2 regions of the Streptomyces sp. NPDC008121 genome follow, and region 2 is predicted to be linked to the other one. Evidence: riboswitches for the same ligand, from Rfam matches in the RefSeq annotation. Region 2 holds a riboswitch; the other holds the start of a gene.
What was found. A riboswitch is a leader RNA that binds a small molecule or an ion and turns the genes downstream of it on or off. The one in region 2 is predicted to bind thiamine pyrophosphate.
Positions count from the first base shown of each region.

Region 1: it holds a riboswitch for thiamine pyrophosphate, as region 2 does, so the genes downstream of both, thiC (phosphomethylpyrimidine synthase ThiC) here and thiO (glycine oxidase ThiO) in region 2, are expected to answer to the same signal.

Region 1 is NZ_JBIBHT010000004.1:186,316-193,457, forward strand. Features, by position in the region: gene ACFZBD_RS15170 (substrate-binding domain-containing protein) at 1-24, shown strand, start outside; gene ACFZBD_RS15175 (metallophosphoesterase) at 363-1,688, shown strand; gene ACFZBD_RS15180 (hypothetical protein) at 1,852-2,679, shown strand; gene thiC (phosphomethylpyrimidine synthase ThiC) at 2,738-4,510, opposite strand; TPP riboswitch at 4,504-4,650, opposite strand; gene ACFZBD_RS15190 (YibE/F family protein) at 4,722-6,152, shown strand; gene ACFZBD_RS15195 (SsgA family sporulation/cell division regulator) at 6,233-6,667, opposite strand; gene ACFZBD_RS15200 (helix-turn-helix domain-containing protein) at 6,805-7,142, opposite strand, start outside.
Region 2 is NZ_JBIBHT010000005.1:343,846-350,987, forward strand. Features, by position in the region: gene ACFZBD_RS19110 (FAD-dependent oxidoreductase) at 1-169, shown strand, start outside; gene ACFZBD_RS19115 (hypothetical protein) at 195-1,028, opposite strand; gene metF (methylenetetrahydrofolate reductase [NAD(P)H]) at 1,080-1,997, opposite strand; gene thiE (thiamine phosphate synthase) at 2,054-2,731, opposite strand; gene ACFZBD_RS19130 (Rv2175c family DNA-binding protein) at 2,817-3,182, opposite strand; gene ACFZBD_RS19135 (FAD-dependent oxidoreductase) at 3,299-4,462, opposite strand; TPP riboswitch at 4,691-4,803, shown strand; gene thiO (glycine oxidase ThiO) at 4,801-6,084, shown strand; gene thiS (sulfur carrier protein ThiS) at 6,081-6,290, shown strand; gene ACFZBD_RS19150 (thiazole synthase) at 6,295-7,092, shown strand.

The DNA.
Region 1 (7,142 bases), on a different contig from region 2:
CCCTCCCAGGACGAGAAGGACTGAGAGAGGGACGGGGAAGGCCCGGAAGCGATCCGGAAGCGGGCCGGGAGGGCCGCGAAGAGAGCCGGGGGAGCCGCCGAGACGGTCCTCGGAGGTCCGGGAAACGTCGCGTACGCGCCGATGTCCGGCCCAAACCGAGGACCGGCCCGGCTCGAACCCTGGCCTGGACCTTCTCAATTCGGGCGAAACAACCGGTGAACCCGGAGTGGACCCGGATTCACCACCCCTGGTGCGTCACACAGGAGGACCCTCATTCCTATGATGGGCGCACGACACCGCGGACCACCCCGACCAGGCCGGTCCGCGATGTGCAGGGCATCGCGACGGTGGTGGAGGGGTCGATGACTCAGGGGGCCGGGCAGGAACCCGTGGTGCGCACGGCGACATTGCGTGACTTCCGCGTACCGCCGTACGCCCGGGTGCCCGTGCAGGGCCATGCCACGGAACCTCCGGCCGACGCTCCGGGGCTCCCCGCGGCGCCGGCCGCGGTGGCACCGACAGCGGTGGCACAGGCCCCGGTGGCGCAGATCGCGGTGGCACCCGCGCCGGGCGCGCCGAGAAGCGGCGCCGGCATGTCCGACGTCCCGCTCGAGCGCACGCTCCACCTCGGCACCGTCGTGGCGTCCCGCGCGGACGGCCCCGCCGCCTCCGTTCCCGACGTCCCCGCGTCCCCCCCGGTGCCCGCCGTGCCCGGGGGCCACCCCGGAAACGCCTTCCCGGAGGGTGACCTCCCCGAGGGCTACACCCCCACCGAGCGCGACCTCCCGGTCATCAACCGGGGCGACACCGTCCAGGTGCAGGTCGACCCGGCTCCGGCGCCCGCACCGGCTCCGGCGGCGGGCGAGGGCCCGGGCCCGCTCTTCGTCGTCGGCGACGTCCACGGCTATCTCGACGAACTCGTCGCCGCGCTGCGCGAGAAGGGCCTCATCGACGAGAACGGCGGCTGGGCCGCGGGCAACGCCCGCCTCTGGTTCCTCGGAGACTTCACCGACCGCGGACCCGACGGCATCGGTGTCATCGACCTCGTCATGCGGCTCTCCGCCGAGGCGGCCGCCGCCGGCGGCTACTGCAAGGCCCTGATGGGCAATCACGAGCTGCTGCTCATCGGCGCCAAGCGCTTCGCCGACACCCCCGTCAACTCCGGCGCCGGCACCGCCACCTTCCAGGCCGCCTGGCTGCTCAACGGCGGCCAGAAGTACGACATGGACCGCCTCCAGGACGTCCACCTCCAGTGGATGTCCCGGCTCGACGCCGTGGTGGAGGAGGACGGACACCTCCTCCTGCACTCCGACACCACCGCGTACCTCGACTACGGCAGCACCATCGAGGACGTCAACGAGACCGTCCACGAGATCATCAACCGCAACGACGCCGACGAGGTCTGGGACCTGTTCCGGAAGTTCACCAAGCGCTTCGCCTTCCGCGACGACGGCGGCCCGGAGGCGGTGCGGGAGCTGCTCGGCACCTACGGCGGCCGCCGCGTCGTGCACGGCCACAGCCCCATCCCGTACCTCCTGGGCCAGGTGGGCACCGAGGACGGCGAGGGCGGCTCGGACCCGACCGTCGACGGACCCCACGTCTACGCCGACGGCCTGGCGATCGCCATGGACGGCGGTGTGACCATGGCCGGAAAGCTTCTGGTCGTCCAACTCCCCCTGAACGGCTGAGGTATAACCCTGCGCATCCGGGCCAGGCGATTTCGGGAAACCCCCTGTCACGGTGGCGCGGAACCGGAATACCATCGGCTCATCCGTAGCAGGCTCTCCTCCGTTTCCGCCCCACTGCCCGGCGTTCTTCCCCGGGCGGTCCGGCCCTACGGAGCATCGGGGGATGCACATGAACGTGGCTCCGCACCTGCTGACCGAGGACCGCGCCGAGTACGAGCGCACCCTCGACGAGGCACTGCGTCACGCGCACGAACGCCCGGATCTCGCCGAGGTCGGGAAGCGGCTCACGACCGCACAGTTGCGCGCCATGGCGCTGAGCGCGACCGCGCTCATCACGGCCGCGGCCGCACCCGAATACGACCACTTCGTGAAGATACGTGAGCAGGGACGGTCACCCGGCGGTACGAGCGTCATGGGCGCCGTCCTCGCGGCGGACGGCGACGGAGCGAGCGGCGGCCCCGGCGCGGGCGTCGTCGCGATCGTCACGGTCCTCGCGCCCGTGCTGGCGGGCACCGCGGCGGTGATCTTCCTACTGGTCGGGGCCGTACTGAAAGTCCTCGCCCCCACCCTGCAGTTCGCCGACACCCTGCTGACGGCGGGCTGGTTCTTCGGCGCCGTCGCCGCGGCCGGGCTGCTCTGCGCGGCCGCCGGACTGCTCGTCACGGCGCTGCGCAACAGAGCCACCGAGGTGGGCGCGGCGGACCCGGGCACCGCCGAAGGGACCGAGCTGTCCCGGGCCAGGGAGGCCTGGCGGCACGCGCTGCTGGAACGGGGCATCCTGCCGTTCCTGCGCGCCGCGCTGGCCGACCCCGGTGCCACCCGCCCGGCCCCGGCCGCCAGGCCGCGCCCGGTCTCCAGGATCCCCAAGGTCGGCTACAGCGGTCCGGACTTCTCCAGCCCCGGCGAGGGCGGATCGGCCACCCGCCCGACGTACAGCAGCCCGGACTTCTCCAGCCCCGACTTCGGCCCGCCCGAGACCATCCCGGACTGACCCCCACGGCGCCCCCGCCCCGCCCCCTACCCGGCTCGGGGGCGGCGGGGGCCCGGCGTCACTCCGCCAGCGGGAGGTACACCCGGTTGCCGGCAGCGGCGAATTCGGCGGACTTCTCCGCCATCCCGGCCTCGATCTCGTCCGGCTTCAGATCGCCGCCGTGCTGCCGCCGGATGTCCTGCGAGATCTTCATCGAGCAGAACTTCGGACCGCACATCGAGCAGAAGTGCGCGGTCTTCGCCGGCTCGGCCGGCAGCGTCTCGTCGTGGAACTCCCGGGCCGTGTCCGGGTCGAGCGCCAGGTTGAACTGGTCCTCCCAACGGAACTCGAACCGCGCGTCCGACAGCGCGTCGTCCCACTCCTGCGCCCCCGGGTGCCCCTTCGCGAGGTCCGCCGCGTGCGCCGCGATCTTGTACGTGATGACACCGGTCTTCACGTCGTCGCGGTTCGGCAGGCCCAGGTGCTCCTTGGGGGTGACGTAGCAGAGCATCGCCGTCCCCCACCAGGCGATCATCGCCGCACCGATGCCGGAGGTGATGTGGTCGTAGGCGGGCGCGACGTCCGTGGTCAGCGGGCCGAGGGTGTAGAACGGCGCCTCCTCGCAGATCTCCTGCTGGAGGTCGATGTTCTCCTTGATCTTGTGCATCGGGACGTGCCCCGGGCCCTCGATCATCGTCTGCACCTGGTGGCGCTTGGCGATCGTGTTCAGCTCGCCGAGCGTGCGCAGCTCGGCGAACTGCGCGTCGTCGTTGGCGTCCGCGATCGAGCCGGGCCGCAGCCCGTCGCCCAGCGAGTAGGTGACGTCGTACGCCGCCAGGATCTCGCAGAGCTCCTCGAAGTGGGTGTAGAGGAAGTTCTCCTTGTGGTGCGCCAGGCACCAGGCGGCCATGATCGAGCCGCCGCGCGAGACGATGCCGGTCTTGCGGCGGGCGGTCAGCGGCACGTACGGCAGCAGCACGCCGGCGTGGACCGTCATGTAGTCGACGCCCTGCTCGGCCTGCTCGATGACCGTGTCCTTGTAGACCTCCCAGGTCAGCTCCTCGGCCCGGCCGTCGACCTTCTCCAGGGCCTGGTAGAGCGGGACGGTGCCGATCGGCACGGGGGAGTTGCGCAGCACCCACTCGCGGGTGGTGTGGATGTTCCGGCCGGTGGACAGGTCCATCACCGTATCGGCGCCCCACTTGGTCGCCCACGTCATCTTCTCCACCTCCTCCTCGATCGAGGAGGTGACGGCGGAGTTGCCGATGTTGGCGTTGACCTTCACCAGGAACCTCTTGCCGATGATCATCGGCTCGATCTCCGGGTGGTTCACGTTGGCCGGCAGGACGGCGCGCCCCGCCGCGATCTCCTCCCGGACGACCTCGGGGGAGACGTTCTCGCGGATGGCGACGTACTCCATCTCCGGGGTGATCTCGCCCCGGCGGGCGTACGCGAGCTGGGTCACCGCCTGGCCGGCACGGCCCCGGCGGGGCTGGCGCGGACGGCCCGGGAAGACCGCGTCGAGGTTCTTCAGCCCGCCGCGCGGCGAGGTGTGCTTGATCCCGTCGTCCTCGGGGCGGACCGGGCGGCCCGCGTACTCCTCGGTGTCGCCCCGGCCGATGATCCAGTTCTCGCGCAGCGGCGGAAGGCCCCGCCGTACGTCGGTGTCGATGGTGGGGTCGGTGTACGGGCCGGACGTGTCGTACAGCGTCACGTCCTTGCCGTTGGTGAGGTGCACCTGGCGGACCGGCACGCGGAGGTCGGGGCGCGAGCCCTCGACGTACCCCTTGTGCCAGCCCGGCTTGCGCTCGTCCTGGCTGGTGGCAGGCGTGCGTGCATCCTGAATGGTCATGAGACCGATCTCCCTACGCCGGCATTACCCGGTAACAGGTTCGGCGGTCGGCGCAGCCTCTTCCCGTACGCACGTCACTGCGTGCGTACGGTGATCAGCGCCCTCTCAGCCCGGTGCTCCGAGCTCCCGCGTGTGCAAAGGTGCCACCACGCTAGCGGCAACCCGGGCGTGCTGAACAGTGGGCCCCCGCCGTTCTTGCGATGATCGGTCGGTGACTTCCTCGCAGCAGACCCCCGGCCCCCCCGACGACGGCGACGGAGACGGCGGCGGCGCTGCCGGGCACGGACACCACGGACACGCCCCCGCGCACACGCACAGCCATGGCCCCGCCGCGCCCGTCTCCCGGCATCTGCGGAAGGTCATCGCGGCGGTCCTGATCCCCTTCGCCACCGCCGTCGTCGTCGGGCTCGCGGTGCTGTGGCCCGGTGGCGCCCCGGCGCACGAGCGCACCGGGGTCGGCTTCGACCGGCAGACCGAGCAGGGCAGGGTCGTCTCGGTGGAGCGGGTCGACTGCAAGGACGTGAACGCCGCGCAGGTGCCGCCGACCGGCGACGTCTCCACGCCGCAGGGGCGCGAGGCGGTCAACGCCCAGCAGGGGCAGTGCGCGAAGGCCACGGTCGAGGTCACCAGCGGGGACGATCAGGGCCGTAGGTTCGTCGAGGTCGTGCAGCCGGACGCGCCCCGGCAACTGCGCGAGGGGCAGGGCGTCGTCGTGGCGTACGCCCCCGACGCGCCGCGCGATCTGCAGTACTCGGTCACCGATGTGAACCGCAAGGTCCCCTTGACGGTGCTCGCCCTGATCTTCGCGGTCGCGGTGGTGCTCGTGGGCCGCCTACGCGGTCTGATGGCGCTCATCTCGCTCGCGGTGAGCTTCGTGATCCTGACGTTCTTCATCCTGCCGGCGATCCTGCAGGGCTCGAATCCGCTGGTGGTGGCCGTGGTCGGGTCGAGCGCGATCATGCTGATCGCGCTCTACATGTGTCACGGCCTCTCCGCCCGCACCTCGGTCGCGGTGCTCGGCACCCTGATCTCCCTGCTGCTGATCGGGCTGTTGGGCTCGCTCTTCATCGGCTGGGCGTCGCTGTCCGGCAACACGGACGACAACACCGGCCTGATCCACGGCCTGTACCCGGACATCGACATGTCGGGTCTGCTGCTCGCCGGCATCATCATCGGCTCGCTGGGCGTGCTCGACGATGTGACGGTGACCCAGACGTCGGCGGTGTGGGAGCTGCACCAGGCGGATCCGCGCATGGGGCCGCGCGCGCTGTACCGGGCCGGGATCCGGATCGGCCGCGACCACATCGCGTCGGTGGTGAACACGCTGGTCCTCGCGTACGCGGGCGCGGCCTTGCCCCTGCTGCTGCTGTTCTCCATCGCGCAGAGCAGCGTGGGGGCGGTGGCCAACAGCGAGCTGGTCGCGGAGGAGATCGTCCGGACGCTGGTGGGGTCGATCGGCCTGGTCGCCTCGGTGCCGGTCACGACCGCCCTCGCGGCGCTGGTGGTCTCCGCCGACCGGCCGAGCGGGCCGGGTGTGCCGGGCCCGGCCGGCCTGGCGGACCCGGCCGGTTCGGCGGGTGGCGCGTCGGGCTTCCCGCGGAGGCGGCCGGCCAAGGGCGGCCGCCGCCGCCGCGCGAAGTGACCGTACGTGACCACCGCAGGCGGCAAACCGGGAGCGGGGGGCGGCGCGACGGCGGGGGCGGGAGCGGGGGCGACCCCGCCTCAGCCGGCGTTCTCCTCCGCGAGGATCCGGCCGAGGGCCGCCTCCAGGTTGTCCTCGAAGTCACCGAGGGTCCGCTCCTGACCGAGCGGGACGAGCTTGTCCGTACGGTCGAGGAAGGCGACCAGCGGGGGAGCGCTGGCGCGGAACAGGGCGCGGTCGCCGCCGACCTGGAGCCGGATGGAGACGTCCGACAGGGCCTCCGGGGCGGTCGGCGCGATCCGGACATCGCCGTCACCGCTGGGGCTGTTGATGCCGTCGAGCAGCAACTCCCGTCCGAACGCCCAGGTCACGGGGGCGTCCCCGGGGAGGTGGAAGGTCATGCGCACCGCGTACGGATCCCGGGTCTCATAGCGCAGCTCCACCGGGATTCTGAAGGAGAGCTCCTCGGAGACGAGGAAGCTCATCAGGACTTCGGCCTGAACCGACTCTCGCATCATGTACCCCGCAGTGGATGAAGCAGTTGGGTAGAGACAGCTGCTGAAAGGTGCGATCAAAACGGCCAGGAATGATCCCCATGGCCCTCTTGACGCAATCGTGCTGCAAGCGCTAGCAGATCACAAGGAGTAATTTTTCAGATACTGATAGAGAACGCGAAGGAGCTGAAGAGTCTTCCGATCTCACTGCGTAGTCGATCGACTGCGGGCAGCAACCGTTCTTCCTGGTGGAGGGGGAGAGAAATGGCCATGGCGGCAGCCGTGGAGCCCGCCGTGATGGGGATCGCGGCGCAGACCGTGCCGAGCGCATATTCCTGACGCTCCACCAGGGGTTCCATTCGACCCATACCGCCCAAACGCTCCAAAAGCGCCCGATCGTTACGCACCGTATACGGAGTGATGGTTTCCACCGGATGGCGCTCAAGGTGGTCTTGACGGCTCTTCAGATCGAGTTGGCTGAGCAGACACTGGCCGA
Region 2 (7,142 bases):
GGGCGGCTCGGGCGCCTTCCTGCCCGCCGCCAACCTCTCGCCGCTGCCGGGCCTCTACTTCGCCGGAGGCTGGTCCCACCCGGGCGGCGGGCTGGCCCACGCGGGCATGTCGGGGGCGCTGGTCGCCGGCCTGATCGTGGAGGGCGACGACTTCCGCGGCTCACGGTGAGGGGCGGACGGCTTTCTCCTGCCGTCTAGTACCGGTACTGCTGGTCGTTGCCGTAGTCGTGGTGTTCCTGGCCCTGCGGGTACGGGGGCTGTTCGCCGTCGCGCTGCTGCGGCACCCAGACTCCGCCGGGCGGCGTGTCGTAGCCGTAGGACGGGGCGTACGGGTCGGCGTAGGGCTGCTGGCCGCCGGTGCCGTAGTCGTACGTGCCGTACTGCTGGCCGTCCGTCGTCGGGCCGATGTACGGGTCCGAGTAGGCGGCGTACTGCTGCTGTCCGCTGCCGTAGTCGTAGCCCGGCTGCTCGTACGCGGGCTGGTCGTAGCCCGGCTGGTGGCCGTAGCCCGGCTGCTCCTGGTGGGGCGCGTACGGGTCGTAGCCGCCGTAGGCGGGGCCCGCCTCGGACCGGGCGGCCGTCTGGTCGTAGGCGCCGGCGTAGACGCCGTACTGGCCGGTGTCGTCGGGCATCGGCTGGGGCTCGTACACCGCGGTCCGCTCGGCCGCGGAGGGCTCGGCCGCCGCCGGCTCGTAGGCGACCTCGGTGACCTCCAGGGTGGGGCCGGCGGCCTCGGCCGGCGCGGTGGACCTGCGGCGGCGGCTCGCGCCCGGGTTGCCGCCGATCGCCCATCCGGTGGAGAAGCCGCGGCGGAAGGAGAGCGTCACGTAGGTCTGTCCGACGGCGAAGGCGACGGCGCCCGCGATGATCACGGCGACCGAGGGCAGCAGGACGCCGAGGACGACGCCGAGGAAGCCGCAGAACGCCAGGACGCGCCAGCGCAGCCGCGCCTTGTACTGCAGGAGCACCTCACCCAGCAGCCACAACGCCACGACACCGAACGCGATGTAGAGGACCGTCCACCCCATGCCCGCCCCTCTCCTACGGCCACCGCCGCGGGTCTGGGGCGGGTACGCCGGTCACGACTGCACGTGCAGTCCGAGATTCTCGTAGATCTCCAGCGTCGCGGTGGAGTTGTTCAGCGTGATGAAGTGCAGTCCGGGGACACCCTCGGAGAGCAGACGCGCGCAGAACTCCGTCGCGAACTCGATGCCAATGGAGCGTACAGCGGCCGGATCGTCCTTGACGGCGAGGATGCGCTCTTTCACATCGGCCGGGAACGCGGCGTTGCTCAGCTGGGGCAGCCGGTCGAGGGTCTTGACGTTCACAACGGGCATGACTTCGGGGATGATCGGCGTCTCACAGCCGGCCTTCTGGACGCTGTCGCGCATCCGGAGGTAGTTCTCCGGGTCGAAGAACATCTGGGTGATGGCGTAGTCGGCGCCGGCATGGCACTTGTCCACGAAGTGCCGGATGTCCGTGTCCCAGTCGGTGGAGCGGGGGTGCATCTCGGGGAAGGCGGCGACGCCGACGCAGAAGTCGCCGGACTCCTTGATCAGCCGGACCAGGTCGGCGGCGTACCGCACGCCCTCCGGGTGCTCGATCCACTCCCCCAGCGGGTCGCCCGGCGGGTCGCCGCGCAGGGCGAGCATGTTGCGGATCCCGGCGTCGGCGTACTGGCCCAGGACGTTGCGCAGCTCGGCGACCGAGTGGTCGACGGCGGTGAGATGGGCCACCGGGGTGAGGACGGTGTCGGCGGCGATCTTCTGGGTGGCCTTGACCGTCCCGCCGCGGGTGGACCCGCCGGCGCCGTAGGTGACGGAGACGAAGCTGGGGGCGACCGCCTCGATCCTGCGCAGGGCGTTCCAGAGGCTTCGCTCGCCCTTCTCCGTCCTGGGCGCGAAGAACTCGAAGGAGTACGAACGCTTGCCGGACGCGAGGATGTCGCGGACCGTACGAGCGCGGTCCGAGCGGGTGGAAGCGGTTCCTAGGGCCATACCGGCAGGTTAGACGGGGTACCTCCGCCGACGAAGCGGAGTCCGAAAGATGGACGTCATCCGGCCGCCCGCTCGTGGACGCGCTTGGCCAGGCGCGCGGTCGCCGCGGCGGGGTCGTCGGCCTCGGTGATCGCCCGGACGACGACGATCCGGCGGGCGCCCGCGTCCAGGACCTCGTCGAGGGTGGTCTCGTCGATGCCGCCGATGGCGAACCAGGGGCGCTCCTGGGGCAGGGAGGCGGCGTACCGCACGAGCCCGAGGCCGGGAGCGTACCGGCCGGGCTTGGTGGGGGTGGGCCAGCAGGGGCCGGTGCAGAAATAGTCCACGCCCGGTTCGGCGACGGCGGCGTCGACCTCGGACTCGGCGTGGCAGGAGCGGCCGATCAGCACTCCCCCGGACTCGGTCCGGGGGGATTCCCAGCCGAGGATGGCGCGGGCGGCGGGGACGGGCAGGTCTCCCTGGCCGAGGTGCAGCACGTCGGAGCCGATGGCGTGGGCGACGTCGGCCCGGTCGTTCACGGCGAGGAGCGTGCCGTGGCGGCGGCAGGCGTCGGCGAATACGGCGAGGTGCTCCAGCTCCTCGCCGGCCTCCAGGCCCTTGTCGCGGAGCTGCACGATGTCCACGCCGGAGGAGAGCACGGCGTCGAGGAACGCGGGCAGGTCGCCCTGGCGCCTGCGGGCGTCCGTGCAGAGGTAGAGCCGGGCGTCGGCGAGCTGCGCGCGTGGCGTGGACATGGGTGGTTCCCCCCGTGGGCTGCGGCGGTGCCGTGGGGCCGGGGCGGGCCCGGCCCCACGGACCTCCTGTGGTGGCGTGGGTGCGTCAGACGGCGAGCGCCTGGGCGCGGCGCTTCACCTCCGTGCCGCGATTCTCGCTGAGGGCCTGCGCGGGCGTGCCCGGCAGGGTCGGGTCGGGAGTGAAGAGCCACTCCAGCATCTCTTCGTCGGTGAAGCCGTCGTCCTTCAGGAGCGTCAGGGTGCCGCTGAGGCCCTTGACGACCTTGTCGCCGTCGATGAAGGCGGCGGGCACCTGGAGCGCCCGGTTCTCTCCGCGGCGCACGGCGATGAGCTGGCCCTCCTTGACCAGCTGCCGCACGCGCGTCACCTCGACATCGAGCATTTCCGCGATGTCGGGGAGGTAGAGCCAGGCGGGGACGAGAGCATCGATTCTTGCGTCAATCTCGGTCACGGGAACAAGCCTGCCATCTGGGACTGACAGTCGGTAGTCGGGCCCCGTGGAGTGTCCGCTCCCGGCCGGGGCGGGGGCACGGGCGCGCGGCCCCGGCCGGGCGCCCTGAGCACGTCTCAGAGGACCGCCGTCTTCAGGGCGACGGCCGGGTCGGTGGCCCGGGCGGGGTCGAGGCGGGCGGCCGCCTCGATCAGCTTGCGGCCCTGGGCCAGGTCGCGGGGGCGGCCCACGGCGAGCAGGGCGACCAGGACGCCCGCGCGCAGCCAGAGGACGGACCAGGAGGCGCCGGCGGGGTCGCCGCGGCGGACGAGCGCGTCGGCGGTGGTGTGGTGGCCCGCGTACTGCACGAAGCGGCCGAACTGCTCGGACCAGAAGTACGGCACCGGGTCGTAGGCCCCGGGGTTCTCGCCGATGATGTCGGCCGCGACCGTCCGCGGGCCCTGGAGGGCGTTGTCCCAGTGGTGGACCAGGAGCCGCTCGCCGTAGCGGGCGGACGGGAAGGAGGCGCAGTCGCCGACGGCGTACACGCCGGGTACGGAGGTGCGCAGCCGGTCGTCGGCGGTGAGGGAGCCGCCGGCGTCGAGGGTGACGCCGGAACCGGCGAGCCAGTCGGTGGCGGGGCGGGCGCCGATGCCGACGACGACGGCGTCGGCGGGCAGCCGCCGCCCGTCGGCGAGGACGACGCTGCCGCCCTCGAAGCGGTCCACGCGCGCGTGGGTGAGGAGAGCGGCGCCGCTCTCCTCGTACCAGCGGGCCATGGGGGCGGCGACCTCGGCGGGCAGCGCGCCCGCGAGCGGGTGGTCGGCGGCCTCCACGACGGTGACGGCGCACCCCGCCTCGCGCGCGGCGGTGGCGAACTCGGCGCCGATCCAGCCGGCGCCGACGACCACGATGTCGTGGCGCCGTTCCAGGACGGGCTTGAGCCGGGCGGCGTCGTCGAGGGTGCGCAGCAGATGGACCCCGGGCACGCCCTCGGTGCCGGGAAGGGTGACGGGCTGGGCGCCGGTGGCGACGACCAGGACGTCGTAGGGGACGGGGCCGGCCTCGGTGTCGATCTCGCGGTCGCCGGCGCGCAGGCCGGTGACCTCCAGGCCGAGGCGCAGCTCGATGGCGAGTGCTTCGAAGTCGACGTCGAAGGCCGAGTCCTCGGCCTTGCCCAGGAGTACGGCCTTGGAGAGCGGGGGCCGGTCGTAGGGCTGGTGCGGCTCGGCTCCGATGAGGGTGACGGGGCCTTCGAAGCCCTGTTCGCGCAGGGCGACGGCGGTCTGCACCCCCGCCATCCCGGCGCCCACGATCACGACGTGCTGCTGTGCCTGCTTCTGCTCGCTCACCCGATCACCTTACGCAGCTGACGTGCCGTCAGGAAGGCAGCGGTCGCACCCGCGACGGGCCGGCTCCTCCCGCCGGGGCCGTCCGCCCGGCTCGGCGCCTCTTCCCACCCGCGCCCCGGGGAGGCGGGAGGCTCCCTTACCGGCCGCCGAGGGCGGGGGTTAGTCTGACCGTCAACGTAGAGCACTCGCGGGAGCCCGGACGCACCGGGCTGAGAGGGAGGCTGGCCGGCCTCCGACCGTACGAACCTGATCCGGGTCATGCCGGCGAAGGGAGGGGCTGGACGCCCATGCCATCACGTACGCCACACCTCGGTGCGCCGTCCGCGCGCACCCCGGACTCCGGTGCGCCGTCCGCGCGCACCCCGCACGTCCGGACACCGCACGCGCACGCCGCGCACCCCGGGACACCACCCGCCGGTACCTCCTCGGACGTCCTCGTCATCGGGGGCGGGATCATCGGCCTCGTCACGGCCTGGCGCGCGGCGCAGCGCGGGCTGCGGACGGCGCTCGTCGATCCGGAGCCCGGGGGCGGGGCGGCGCGGGTGGCGGCCGGAATGCTCGCCGCCGTCACCGAACTCCACTACGGCGAGGAGACCCTGCTCGGCCTCAACCTCGCCTCCGCGCGCCGCTATCCCGACTTCGTCGCGGAGCTGCGGGACGCCACCGGCCAGGACGTCGGCTACCGCTCCTGCGGAACGCTCGCCGTCGCGCTGGACGCCGACGACCGGGCGCACCTGCGGGAGCTGCACGCCCTGCAGACGCGGTGCGGTCTGGAATCGGAGTGGCTCAGCGGGCGCGACTGCCGCCGTCTGGAGCCGATGCTGGCCCCGGGCGTCCGGGGCGGGCTGCGGGTCGACGGCGACCACCAGGTCGATCCGCGCCGGCTGGCCGCCGCGCTGGTCACCGCCTGCGAGCGGGCCGGGGTGGTCGTCCACCGGAGCGTCGCCGAGCGGCTGACGGTGGTGCGCGACCGGGCCGTGGGCGCGGTCCTCGCGGACGGGACGGAGCTCGGCGCCGACCAGGTCGTCCTCGCCGCCGGCAGCCTCAGCGGCCGGCTCGACGGTGTACCGGAGGAGGTGCTGCCGCCCGTACGGCCCGTCAAGGGGCAGGTGCTGCGGCTGAGCGTGCCGCCGGCGTACGCGCCGTTCCTCTCCCGGACGGTCCGGGCCGTGGTGCGCGGCAGCCACGTCTATCTGGTGCCGCGCGAGAACGGGGAGCTGGTCGTCGGGGCGACGAGCGAGGAGCTGGGCTGGGACACCACCGTCACGGCGGGCGGGGTGTACGAACTGCTGCGCGACGCGCACGAGCTGGTGCCCGGCATCACCGAGCTGCCGCTCACCGAGACCCGGGCGGGCCTGCGACCCGGGTCCCCGGACAACGCGCCGCTGCTCGGGCCGAGCGCCCTGCCGGGGCTCCATCTGGCCACCGGCCACTACCGCAACGGGGTGCTGCTCACCCCCGTCACCGGCGACGTCATGGCGGAGGTGCTGACCACCGGCACGCTCCCGGACGAGGCCCGCCCCTTCACTCCCCGCCGCTTCTCTCCCGTACGTCTGGAGCAGCCCGCATGAACGTGCTGAACGTGTCCGTGAACGGGGAGCCGCGCACGCTTCCCGGCCCCGTCTCGCTCGACGCCCTGGTCGCCACCCTCACCGCGGCGCCCTCGGGGGTGGCCGCGGCCGTCAACGAGACCGTGGTGCCGCGCGGCCGGTGGGCCGTGACGGTCATCGGCGACGGCGACCGGGTCGAGGTCCTCACCGCCGTCCAGGGAGGCTGAGCCGATGTCCGACGACACCTTCGTCCTCGCGGGTACGGAGTTCTCCTCGCGCCTGATCATGGGCACGGGCGGGGCGCCCAGCCTGGACGTCCTGGAGCGCTCGCTGGTCGCCAGCGGCACGGAGCTGACGACGGTCGCCATGCGGCGACTGGACCCGACGGTGCGGGGCTCGGTCCTCTCCGTCCTGGAGCGGCTCGGGATCCGGGTCCTGCCGAACACGGCGGGCTGCTTCACGGCGGGCGAGGCGGTGCTGACCGCGCGCCTGGCCCGGGAGGCCCTCGGGACCGACTGGGTCAAGCTGGAGGTCGTCGCCGACGAGCGGACCCTGCTGCCGGACGGGGTGGAGCTGCTCGACGCGGCGGAGACGCTGGTGGACGACGGCTTCACGGTCCTGCCGTACACCAACGACGACCCGGTCCTCGCGCGGAAGCTGGAGGACGTCGGGTGCGCCGCGATCATGCCGCTCGGTTCGCCGATCGGCTCCGGGCTCGGGATCCGCAACCCGCACAACTTCCAGCTGATCGCGGAGCGGGCCGGGGTGCCGGTGATCCTGGACGCGGGGGCCGGGACGGCTTCGGACGCGGCGCTCGCGATGGAGCTGGGGTGCGCGGCGGTGATGCTGGCGTCGGCGGTGACCCGGGCGCAGGAGCCGGTGCTCATGGCGTCGGCGATGCGGCACGCGGTCGAGGCGGGCCGGCTGGCGTGGCGGGCGGGCCGCATCCCCCGCCGCCATTTCGCCGAGGCGTCCTCCCCCGCGGAGGGCCGCGCCGCCCTGGACCCGGAGCGTCCCGCGTTCCGATGACGTGATCCCGGCCACCCCGTCCCGTCACAGGTGCGCTGCAGTCGCCGGTG